Regions from separate parts of the Bacillus bruguierae genome, predicted to be linked through region 1. Evidence: riboswitches for the same ligand, from Rfam matches in the RefSeq annotation. Region 1 holds a riboswitch; each other region holds the start of a gene.
What was found. A riboswitch is a leader RNA that binds a small molecule or an ion and turns the genes downstream of it on or off. The one in region 1 is predicted to bind lysine.
Positions count from the first base shown of each region.

Region 2: another riboswitch for lysine. It lies ahead of WAZ07_RS19845 (amino acid permease); the one in region 1 lies ahead of lysA (diaminopimelate decarboxylase).
Region 3: another riboswitch for lysine. It lies ahead of WAZ07_RS06550 (aspartate kinase); the one in region 1 lies ahead of lysA (diaminopimelate decarboxylase).

Region 1 is NZ_JBAWSX010000002.1:160,273-163,565, reverse strand. It holds gene lysA (diaminopimelate decarboxylase) at 188-1,504, opposite strand; lysine riboswitch at 1,848-2,030, opposite strand; gene WAZ07_RS04975 (DUF3888 domain-containing protein) at 2,121-2,516, opposite strand; gene WAZ07_RS04970 (LTA synthase family protein) at 2,708-3,293, shown strand, end outside.
Region 2 is NZ_JBAWSX010000014.1:56,673-59,965, reverse strand. It holds gene WAZ07_RS19845 (amino acid permease) at 472-1,890, opposite strand; lysine riboswitch at 2,023-2,202, opposite strand; gene WAZ07_RS19840 (hypothetical protein) at 2,468-2,797, shown strand; gene WAZ07_RS19835 (hypothetical protein) at 2,856-3,041, opposite strand.
Region 3 is NZ_JBAWSX010000002.1:474,126-477,418, reverse strand. It holds gene WAZ07_RS06560 (DUF4166 domain-containing protein) at 1-480, opposite strand, end outside; gene WAZ07_RS06555 (DoxX-like family protein) at 485-1,393, opposite strand; lysine riboswitch at 1,583-1,770, shown strand; gene WAZ07_RS06550 (aspartate kinase) at 1,996-3,225, shown strand.

The sequences.
Region 1 (3,293 bases):
TTCTTCAACTAAACAAGAACGTATTTATCCCGCTATTCGTGGGCAGTAAGATCCCCAGCCTCAAGATTGAGGGAGCCACTTCCGCTTTTCTAAAGAAGATAGGTGAGGGATCACTGCTGGCATGTGCAAGGTTGGGTAGGCTTTCCATCAGTGGGGGATGCCCCCCCACACTGATGGAAGTTTCACTTTACACAAATTCCTTTACACGTATGCGATCGTTCCCGATAATATTTTCATACGATTCCCTCTCAACAACAACATGAGATTTTCCATTTTCCGCAAACACAACTGCTGGTCGACGGATCCGATTGTAATTATTCGCCATCGAATAACCATATGCCCCTGTACAAGAGATAGCCAAGAGATCACAAGAAACAACTTTAGGGAGCGCTACATCCCAAATGAGCATATCCCCGCTTTCACAACACTTCCCTGCGATTGAAACAACCTCTTCGGCAGATTCATTCGCTCGGTTTGCTAGCAATGCTTCGTAACGAGCTCCGTAAAGTGCTGGTCGAAGGTTATCTGTCATTCCTCCATCAACTGATACATATTTACGAATGCCTGGAATATCTTTAATCGCTCCCACTGTGTACAAAGTTGTTCCTGCATCACCAACAATACTACGACCTGGTTCTACCCAAATTTCTGGAAGTGGATATCCACATGCTATAAACTGCTCGCGCACCGCATCTGTCACAGCTTGCACATATTCACCAAGAGCAAGCGGTGTATCTCCTTCCGTATAACGAATTCCAAAACCACCGCCTACATTTAATACAGAAGCTACGTAATCCATTTCTTTTCTCACTACTTCTAAAAATTTGTGAAGCACTTCAATTGCACGAACAAATCCTGCTGTCTCAAAAATTTGCGATCCAATATGAGAATGAATTCCCAGCACATGGTAATTTGATTTTTCTAATGCACGTTTCATTGCTTGTAATGCATGCCCCGTTGAAATACCAAAGCCAAACTTGGAATCATCTTGACCTGTTGTAATATATTCATGGGTATGCGCTTCTACTCCTGGAGTCACACGAAGCAGAACGCTTGCAACTTTCCCGTATTCTTCTGCCAAATCATGCAATACTTCTAGTTCCAAAAAATTGTCTACAACGAAACATCCGATGTTAGCTTCTAGTGCCATTCTCATCTCTTCTTCTGTTTTATTATTACCATGGAAATGGATACGATCAGCTGGAAATCCTGCTTGCAGCGCTGTATATAACTCTCCGCTAGACACAACATCAAGCGACATATTTTCTTCAGCAGCTAATCGGCACATTTCCATGCACAAGAACGCTTTGCTCGCATATGCTACTTGATAAGAGAACCCACTTTCTTTAAAAGCATGATGGAATGCACGACATTTCTCACGAATCGCTGCTTCATCATATACATAAAGAGGTGTTCCATATGTTTTTGCAAGTTCAGTAGCATCGCATCCTCCAATTTCTAAGTGCCCTTGCTCGTTAATGTGGCTTGTGCCGTGTAAATACATGTGAATTCCTCCCTTTTCTCTCAAAAACATCTATATATCCATTTTAATTTTTCGACAGCTTTGTCTAGCTCTGCCTCCTAGGCAAAAAGCGCCTCTATGTCAGAAGCTCCATCCCCCTCTTGTTCTGAGCGAGCCGCTTCCGCTTTTCTTTAAGATCCAGCGGCTAGAACAGTCGGTGGCTTCGCGTCTTCCGAATCTTGAGGTGGGGGTCTTACTGCCCACGAATAGCGGGATAAACAAAAAAACGCGCGGAACAATGTTCACACGCGTTTCTTATTAGAAGAATATACGATGAAAAAATAAACTTGTTGTTATTTTCTCAAATAAGAAACCGCATCAAACATCTCCAAATAGCTCTCCATAAGTCAAAAACTTATGACAGTACTACATTTATTTAATGCAGTCCCAATATATGAATAAAGTGGGTACTCATATATTTCGGCGATAATCCCTTTCAGACTATGATCATGAATACCACTTTATTTCCTATAGCTTACTTTTGATTATCGCGGCCTCTACCCTTGAGTGTAGATGAGGTAAGTCTATTTAATTTTCAATCGTCTTTTTTATTGCTATTAACAATAGCAAATGAGTAATTTATTTGTCAAATACTTTTTTAAATTGGTTTACGACAATTTATTTTCGTATTATCTGGTAAGCGCTTTACACCTATATTCTTCACAGTCCATTCACCATCATCATTTTCAAAGGTAATTGTTACTTTTTCAAACGGTGGGAGTTTTTTCCCTCCTATTCCTGGCTCGTATTTAATTATTTCAATAGAAGCACGGAACAAATATGTACCGCTGTACATTTTTTTCATACTAACGATTGTCGGACATTCATATGGCTTTTGTTTTCCATAATACTTTTGAATCGCTTCATTTATTCTCGGAAATAGCACCGAATAAAGTGCATCTTCTAATAATAACGGTTCATGTTCAGCCAAAAAAGGAGCTGGATTTCCAAGTAAAATGAAGCAGCTCACTATAAAACAACATATTTTCTTCATAGTACTCCTCCACTTTTCTATCGATGACATTATTTTATCCAGCTTCCCTTTTTCTACCCAATTATGAGAAAAGCATCCACAAATTCACTATGTTTTTATATAATAGTACACATAGTAAAAAAACATAGAGATATGTAACCGGTTATATACAGAAACGAACGGTTACTTGTAGGTAGTAGGAGGAACCCAATATGATGCAACACTTGTTTCCAAAAGTACGATTCGCTCTCATAGCAGTCGTCCTATTATGGATCAAAACATATATTGTATACAAATTAGCTTTTGATATGAAGATCAATAACGCTTTCGAACAAATCATGTTGTTCTTTAATCCGTTAGCTTCATTATTATTATTTTTCGGTTTCGCTTTATTAGCAACAAAACATCGAAATCGTATCATTATAAGTATTAGTATGGTGTTATCATTTATTTTATTTGGCAACGCCATGTTTTATGGGTTTTACAATGACTTTGTAACATTCCCAGTATTATTTCAAACAAATAACATGGCTGATTTAGGAACGAGTATAAAAGAACTATTTACATATAAAACACTTCTTTTATTTGCAGATACCATTATTTTGGCCATATTATCTCGGAAATTCCCTAGTTTTTGTGACACAACTCCTCTATCGAGAAAAGAAAAACAAATATTTTTTAGCGGTGTAACAGCAGCATTAGCCCTGCAAATGGTTATTTCAGTTATTTATAAACCACAACTCTTTTCGCATTCATTTGATCGCCAAACTGTTGTGAAAAATCTTGGCTTATATACGT
Region 2 (3,293 bases), on a different contig from region 1:
ATTAGCTATTATTAATACCATTATAGGCAAAGACATAATAGGTAAAGTAGGGAAGACAGCTAAACACATAAGAGATGGGCGGTTTAGAATAATCGCGAATAAGACAAAAATTGTCGATATGAGCAGGCAGGAAAGAGCTATTATCATTTCCATATTTAAATAAAATTTGCGAATACACACAGTTAAATTGAGAACGCATCCAAGAATCCCTAATAAATATCCTATAATGTGCACAACACTTCTCTTTTTGAAAACTTGTAACATGTTGCAAATACTCCTTATTCCTTTTTCTGTTATTTTATCATATGCACATCACGATATCATGGGTGAATTTGGAAAATATCTTTTGTTTTCACACCGCACGTGGCAGAAAAAGGTCCTGACCGCTACCACACACGGCCAGATGCTCTCGTCCACCCTAAAGAAGAGGTTTTCTTTCTTTATATGTACATAAAAAAGCAAGCTACCTTTTTAGGCAACTTGCTCGTTTTGTTTCTCTTTTTTCTCATCACGTTTCATTAATGGATAGAATGCAAATCCGACGATAAATAATCCAATGCCAAGCAGGAATGTTTTCACATCAGAAGATCCTGTTTTAATAACCCATAGTGCATAAATAAGTGCAATAGCCGCAATGATTCCATCTATGATACGAGAACCTTTTTGATTTTCGTATGTTTCACCTGTCATAACAAGTTTAAGCTGGAAGATTGGTGAAACGAGATATGGAATTAAGTAGGCAAGTGTTGAAACGGTAATAACAAATGTATACGCCTCGGCAATTGTCCCGGATAGTGTTGAGAATAGGAACACTTGCGACATAATGTTTGTTATACGAAGCGAATAAATCGGGCTCCCTTTTTTATTTGTTTTTGTAAAGAAAGATGGAAAGAATCCTTCTTTTGCTGCTTGATATGGTACTTCTGAACTTAATAAAACCCAACCTAGGATGGATCCAAATAAAGAAGTAAGTGCAAGCAGCGCCATTAATTTTCCGCCGCCATGTCCCATTGCTGCAGATAATGCATCTGCTAATGGTCGTTCAGATGCTTGTAGTTTATCGACATGAAGAACGCCCATTGTTAAGATTGTAATTCCTAAATAGATACCAACTGTTAATAGTAAGCCAGTAACAGTTGCGCGTTTTACTGTTTTTGGTGAAACAGCACGGTTTGATAATAAGACAGCTGACTCGATGCCGATAAAGGCCCAAAGTGTTGTTAAGGCAGCTAAGTTTACTTGTGATAATAGTCCGTGTGAAACGCCTTCTTTATCAATAATCGGTGTATACCATTGTCCAAGTTTAGATGCTTGGAAGGCAAATAACGTTACCACAATGAAGAGAAGGAATCCTGTTACTTTCGTTGTTGTTGCAAGGAAGTTCAATTTCCCAGCACCGTTTATGCCGTTCGTTAAAATCATATGTGTCCCCCACAGTAAAAGGGTACAAATAGAGAACGTAATTAGTTTTCCAACTTCAATGTTGAACGTTCCGATTGAAAATAATACATGCGTATCTTTCATAATTGGGAAAAAGAGCGATAAATAACCAGCAAATGATGTAATGATCGCTACGTTACTTGCCCAGTTTGCAACCCAGTAGCCCCATACGATGCTAAAACCCGCCATTTTTTTCGTTTTTTGTGAAGAAAAGAGTGCATAAGCATGACTTTGCGGACCTGTTGTTAAATCGGGACGACGAATTGCTAAATTACCGAAAACAAGAGCTAACATTAACACGCCAAATCCTGTCGTTAACCAAGCTAATGTAACACCAAGAGGACTAGCTGTTTGTGCTAATGTACTCGGAACCATGAAAATACCAGCTCCGACCATATTTCCAACTACAAATGCAGTGAGTACCCAAAAACCCCATTTTTTTTGTTGCATAGAAACTACCTCCAAAATTAGTATAACCAAGTCAAGCGAGGAGATATGTATGTGTTTGAAGTTCCAAACAAAACAAAAAAGCGCGTATATGTTCACGCGCTTCTCAATCTTATTAAGAAACCCACGGACATATCTCTCGATAGCTCTCCACAAGCAAACAGCTTGTGACAGTCCTGCACTTATTCAATGCAGACCCAGCAAAAAAGCGTTGTGGATACTTCTTGCTTCGGCAATTATTCCTTTCAGATTTGTTCAGCGATGCCACACATCTCCCAAATCATACTATTAATAATTGCAACCTCTACCTCACCGAGATACGAATGAGGATTTATATATAAAGTTAACATAACCAAGGGTAACAAATGGATTTTTATTCGTCAATGCAAATAAATATAATCAGATGATTGAGATAATAAAGTATGTTTTAAATAATGAAACAACTTCTGGATTTGCATCATACAATATGTATATAAAAGAAGGAGAAAGTGCAGCTTTTATCATGAAGAGCACTTTATTTGAGAGGGATAAACGGATGGAGAGCTGGTTAAAGAGAAACTGTTTTATATGTGGAAAGGAAATGTACAGGTGTGAAAAACCGGATCCGATAGAGGAGCTAAAAAAACAAAATGAAGAACTCGCAGTTTCTTTAGAACAATGTATGAGGTTACTCTATAATATACAAACGAATGTAAGTAAAAAAACAGAAAAGAGTGCATTACCTCCTCTTTTTTCGTTAGGAGATAAGATAGAAGTATTTGACGGGGAAACAAGTACAGAAGGGATCTTTATTGAGTGTACAAATGAATGGTTATATTGGATTAACGTAGATTATGATTTAACCATTAGTCATATAAAAAGTGTAAAGCGTATTATAAAAAAAGAGTCTATTCAAAAAGGGTATGTATAACTCTTTTTGAATAGGCCCAGTATCTTTTTGTGAAAGGGTTAAATAATTTTATAGGTAATTAGGAAACTTTACGAATGCTAATTGTATCTAAACTTGTAATGTTAATATTTGCAAAGCTATCCACCCAGATTAAGAAGTTGTTGTCTACACGAATGAAAACACCTTGAGCGTCAATTTCATTTCCTGCTGAAAAAACGCGAATTTTATCGCCTTCTACTAAGCCGTTTAATCTTGATACTGCCATGAGTCCGCCTCCTCTCTATCAGAAGTTAATATATATATATGAAAATGTTAGAGAGTGTGTGCGAGAGAGAGGTAGTACTAGCAACCATTTTTATAGAGTTACATTACATGCAATACTGTTATTTTCTCACACGTCATAGATTCAAAATTCTTACGAATAGTTTGTGCATCGTTAATCTGAACAGAGTCTATTCAAAAAGGATTAATATAACTCCTTTTGATATAGACCCAGTGTCTTTTTGTGAAAGTGTAA
Region 3 (3,293 bases), 310 kb from region 1:
AAACTTTGGCAACGGAATCTTCATTCCGCATAAGTAGAACCATTGTTTTTTAGATGAAATATGCATCGCTCCTTTTGCATCAACGTGAAACGCTAACGTCGATACGAGCAAATGCGGTTCACCAAAATAATCGACAATTTCATTTTGTTTACCATTCAAATACATAACAGCATGAAAATAACGCTTTTTTTCACCGAATAAAAACATCCGATTCCATCTTACAAATGTCTCTCCTTTACTGTCTTTCTCTGCTTTATTTTGGATAATAAATGGTACTTCTGTCCCTCTTTCCGAAAAGAACATCCGGAATTTTGCTGCTACTTTTAAAAACATTCTTACAGCAGCAGAACCTTCTGTAATTTCGTCCATCCTCCCTTCACCTGTAAAACTATATTCTTCTGTAATTGCATACCGTTTTTGTAACTTTGGGTGTAACTGATGATAGGATTCTTCTAATAATGTTTCGTAAATGGAAGTCAATTTTCTACTCCTTTCTACTTCTCTTACAATTCTTCGCTTGCGGTAAGTTATTGCTATTCATATAACCGATTATTGAGAGTCCAATTAATATGATGTTTAACGTAATCGGATTAAAAAGTTGCATAAAGCTAGCGATATTTGTAAATCCCGCCGCAGCTGTCAATATTAATATTATAAAAGTGTGAAGAAAAAATAATTTCTGTTTTTGGAAAGGTAACAACCAGATCACCCCAAACACAATTTCCAAAAATCCAACCATTTTAATCATTGCGGCAGCGTAATTTTCTGAACCAATAAGCTTGGAAAGCATCTGTACCTCTTCTGGATGAGTATATAAAATTTTCGGAATAAGACCTTGATAGATCCACACAAAAGACAACAAAAAGCAAATGAGATAATATGTAATAGCTCTTTTTAATAATAAACGCGGATGAAATCCTTTTTCTAACCACAATTTCAAGGCATCAAAACTCCAAGCTGTTGCCCACCCTAATAACGGACGAAATATATATGAATCTATAAATCTTCCTATACCTCCAAACCTCGTTTCATAATCATACTGCGTTTTAAAGCGAACCTTATTCTCATTCGGTTTATACTTCCAATAGCCTCTCCCTACCGAAATTAACGAAAGCTTACTATCTGTCCAAAATTTCAGTGACGAAATGCGTTCCCCGCCTTCTTTTTGTAATTCTCCTATTGATTCTCCTTCTCCAGCAATTTCAAGTCCGAAACCAATTTTTGTTTTATATAAAAAATGCTGTGGTTCGCCTTCGTTCTTCTCTAAATACGATATTTCTGTAAACCGTGCATCCCATTCCGTATGTATCTTTGGATCTTGTGTATACTTCCAAAGTTCATCCATTGTAGTTTCTATTTCGGTTTTTACATAAATGGGGTTTTGTTTTTTCATTCCCACTCCTCCATCCATATGTGAAATTTGTAATATTTACCCCTTTCAACCACATATCATTTTCATTTTACCAATAAACCATTTTAATTTTCAAAATTTTTATAACCCACTTGATTTCTCTCAACATTTTGATTACTATAGAACAAATGTTACAAACAACTTCATACAACCAATTACTCTCGCCTAATGACGTGAGATAGAGGTCGCAACTTTTATGAGTATTCTATAGGAGACACAGAGATTGTCAGTGAATGTAGATGAAAGGAAAAGTTGCCGAAATGTATATGTTCCTCTGAGCATATACATTGGGGCTGTTTTCGAATAGAAACAGAACTGTCATATATACAGCGGTGTATATATGAAGAGCTATCTACAAAAAAGAGAGATCATGTTTTTTATGATCATCTTCTTTTTTGGCGGTTTTTTTATTAGCTCCGTTTTCTGTTTCCTTTTTCCTGTAACAGCACCATCCTCACCTATTTGAGATGGTGTTTTTTATTTGCTTTCGATAACTTACAGGAAGATCTATACTTCCCATCTTATGTTTAACAACATTTTCCCTAATTTATTTATCTATATTAACTTGAAAGAGGGCTCTTATCATGGAGATTATTGTTCAAAAATTTGGTGGTACATCTGTCGGAAATATCGAACGGATTCAACATGTTGCCGATTTAATCATTGAGGAATATGAAAGAGGACACGGAATTGTAGCGGTCGTTTCTGCAATGGGACATAGTACAGATGAATTAGTATCTTTAGCTGCTAGTATTACAGATCAACCTAGTAAACGAGAAATGGACATGTTACTTACAACAGGTGAGCAAATTTCAATTTCTTTATTAACAATGGCCTTGCAAACAAAAGGGTATGAGGCAATTTCATTCACTGGCTGGCAAGCTGGTATTACAACAGAGCCCGTACACGGCAGCGCAAGAATTATCGACATAAATATAGAGCGTATTCAATCTTATGTACAAAAAGGAACGATTGTTGTTGTAGCTGGTTTCCAAGGATTAAGCAGAGATCAGGAAATTACAACGCTTGGCCGCGGCGGTTCCGATACAACTGCAGTTGCATTAGCTGCAGCATTACAAGCAACAAAATGTGATATTTATACTGATGTAACAGGTGTTTATACAACTGATCCTCGCGTTGTAAAAGACGCTTACAAATTAGATGAAATTTCCTATGATGAAATGTTAGAACTTGCAAATTTAGGCGCTGGTGTACTTCACCCAAGAGCAGTCGAATTTGCAAAAAATCATAATGTTATGTTAGAAGTTCGCTCAAGCATGGAACAAGAAAACGGAACAATCGTAAGGGGAGAATGTGACATGGAACAACAATCAATCGTAAAAGGCATTGCATTTGAAGATAATATTACACGTGTAACAATGAAAGGCCTACAAGCAGGAAAACTTTCCGCAGTCTTCTCTACATTAGCAAGTGCTCATATTAATGTAGATATTATCATTCAAAGTATTACAAATGAAGGAACTGTACATTTATCCTTCTCTATTCATTCAAATGATTTAAAAGAAACACTAGCGGTTTTAGAAGAAAATCGTGAATCTATGCAATATGAATCTGTAGAGTATGAAAACCATTTAGCAAAAGTATCGATCGTTGGATCAGGTATGGTATCTAATCCAGGTGTCGCTGCGAAAATGTTCTCAACATTACAAGAAGAACATATTCACATTAAAATGGTAAGTACATCAGAAATTAAAGTATCTGTCGTAATCGACCGCCTTCATTTAGTAAAAGGTGTCGAAGCACTTCATGAATCGTTTATGGCAAAAATTGAGCGTTTTGCATCAGTAAATTAAAAAAACAAGGAACCAACTCCAAAAGTACGTAGGTGCCTTTCGGAGGTCGGTTCCTTCTTACTTATCCG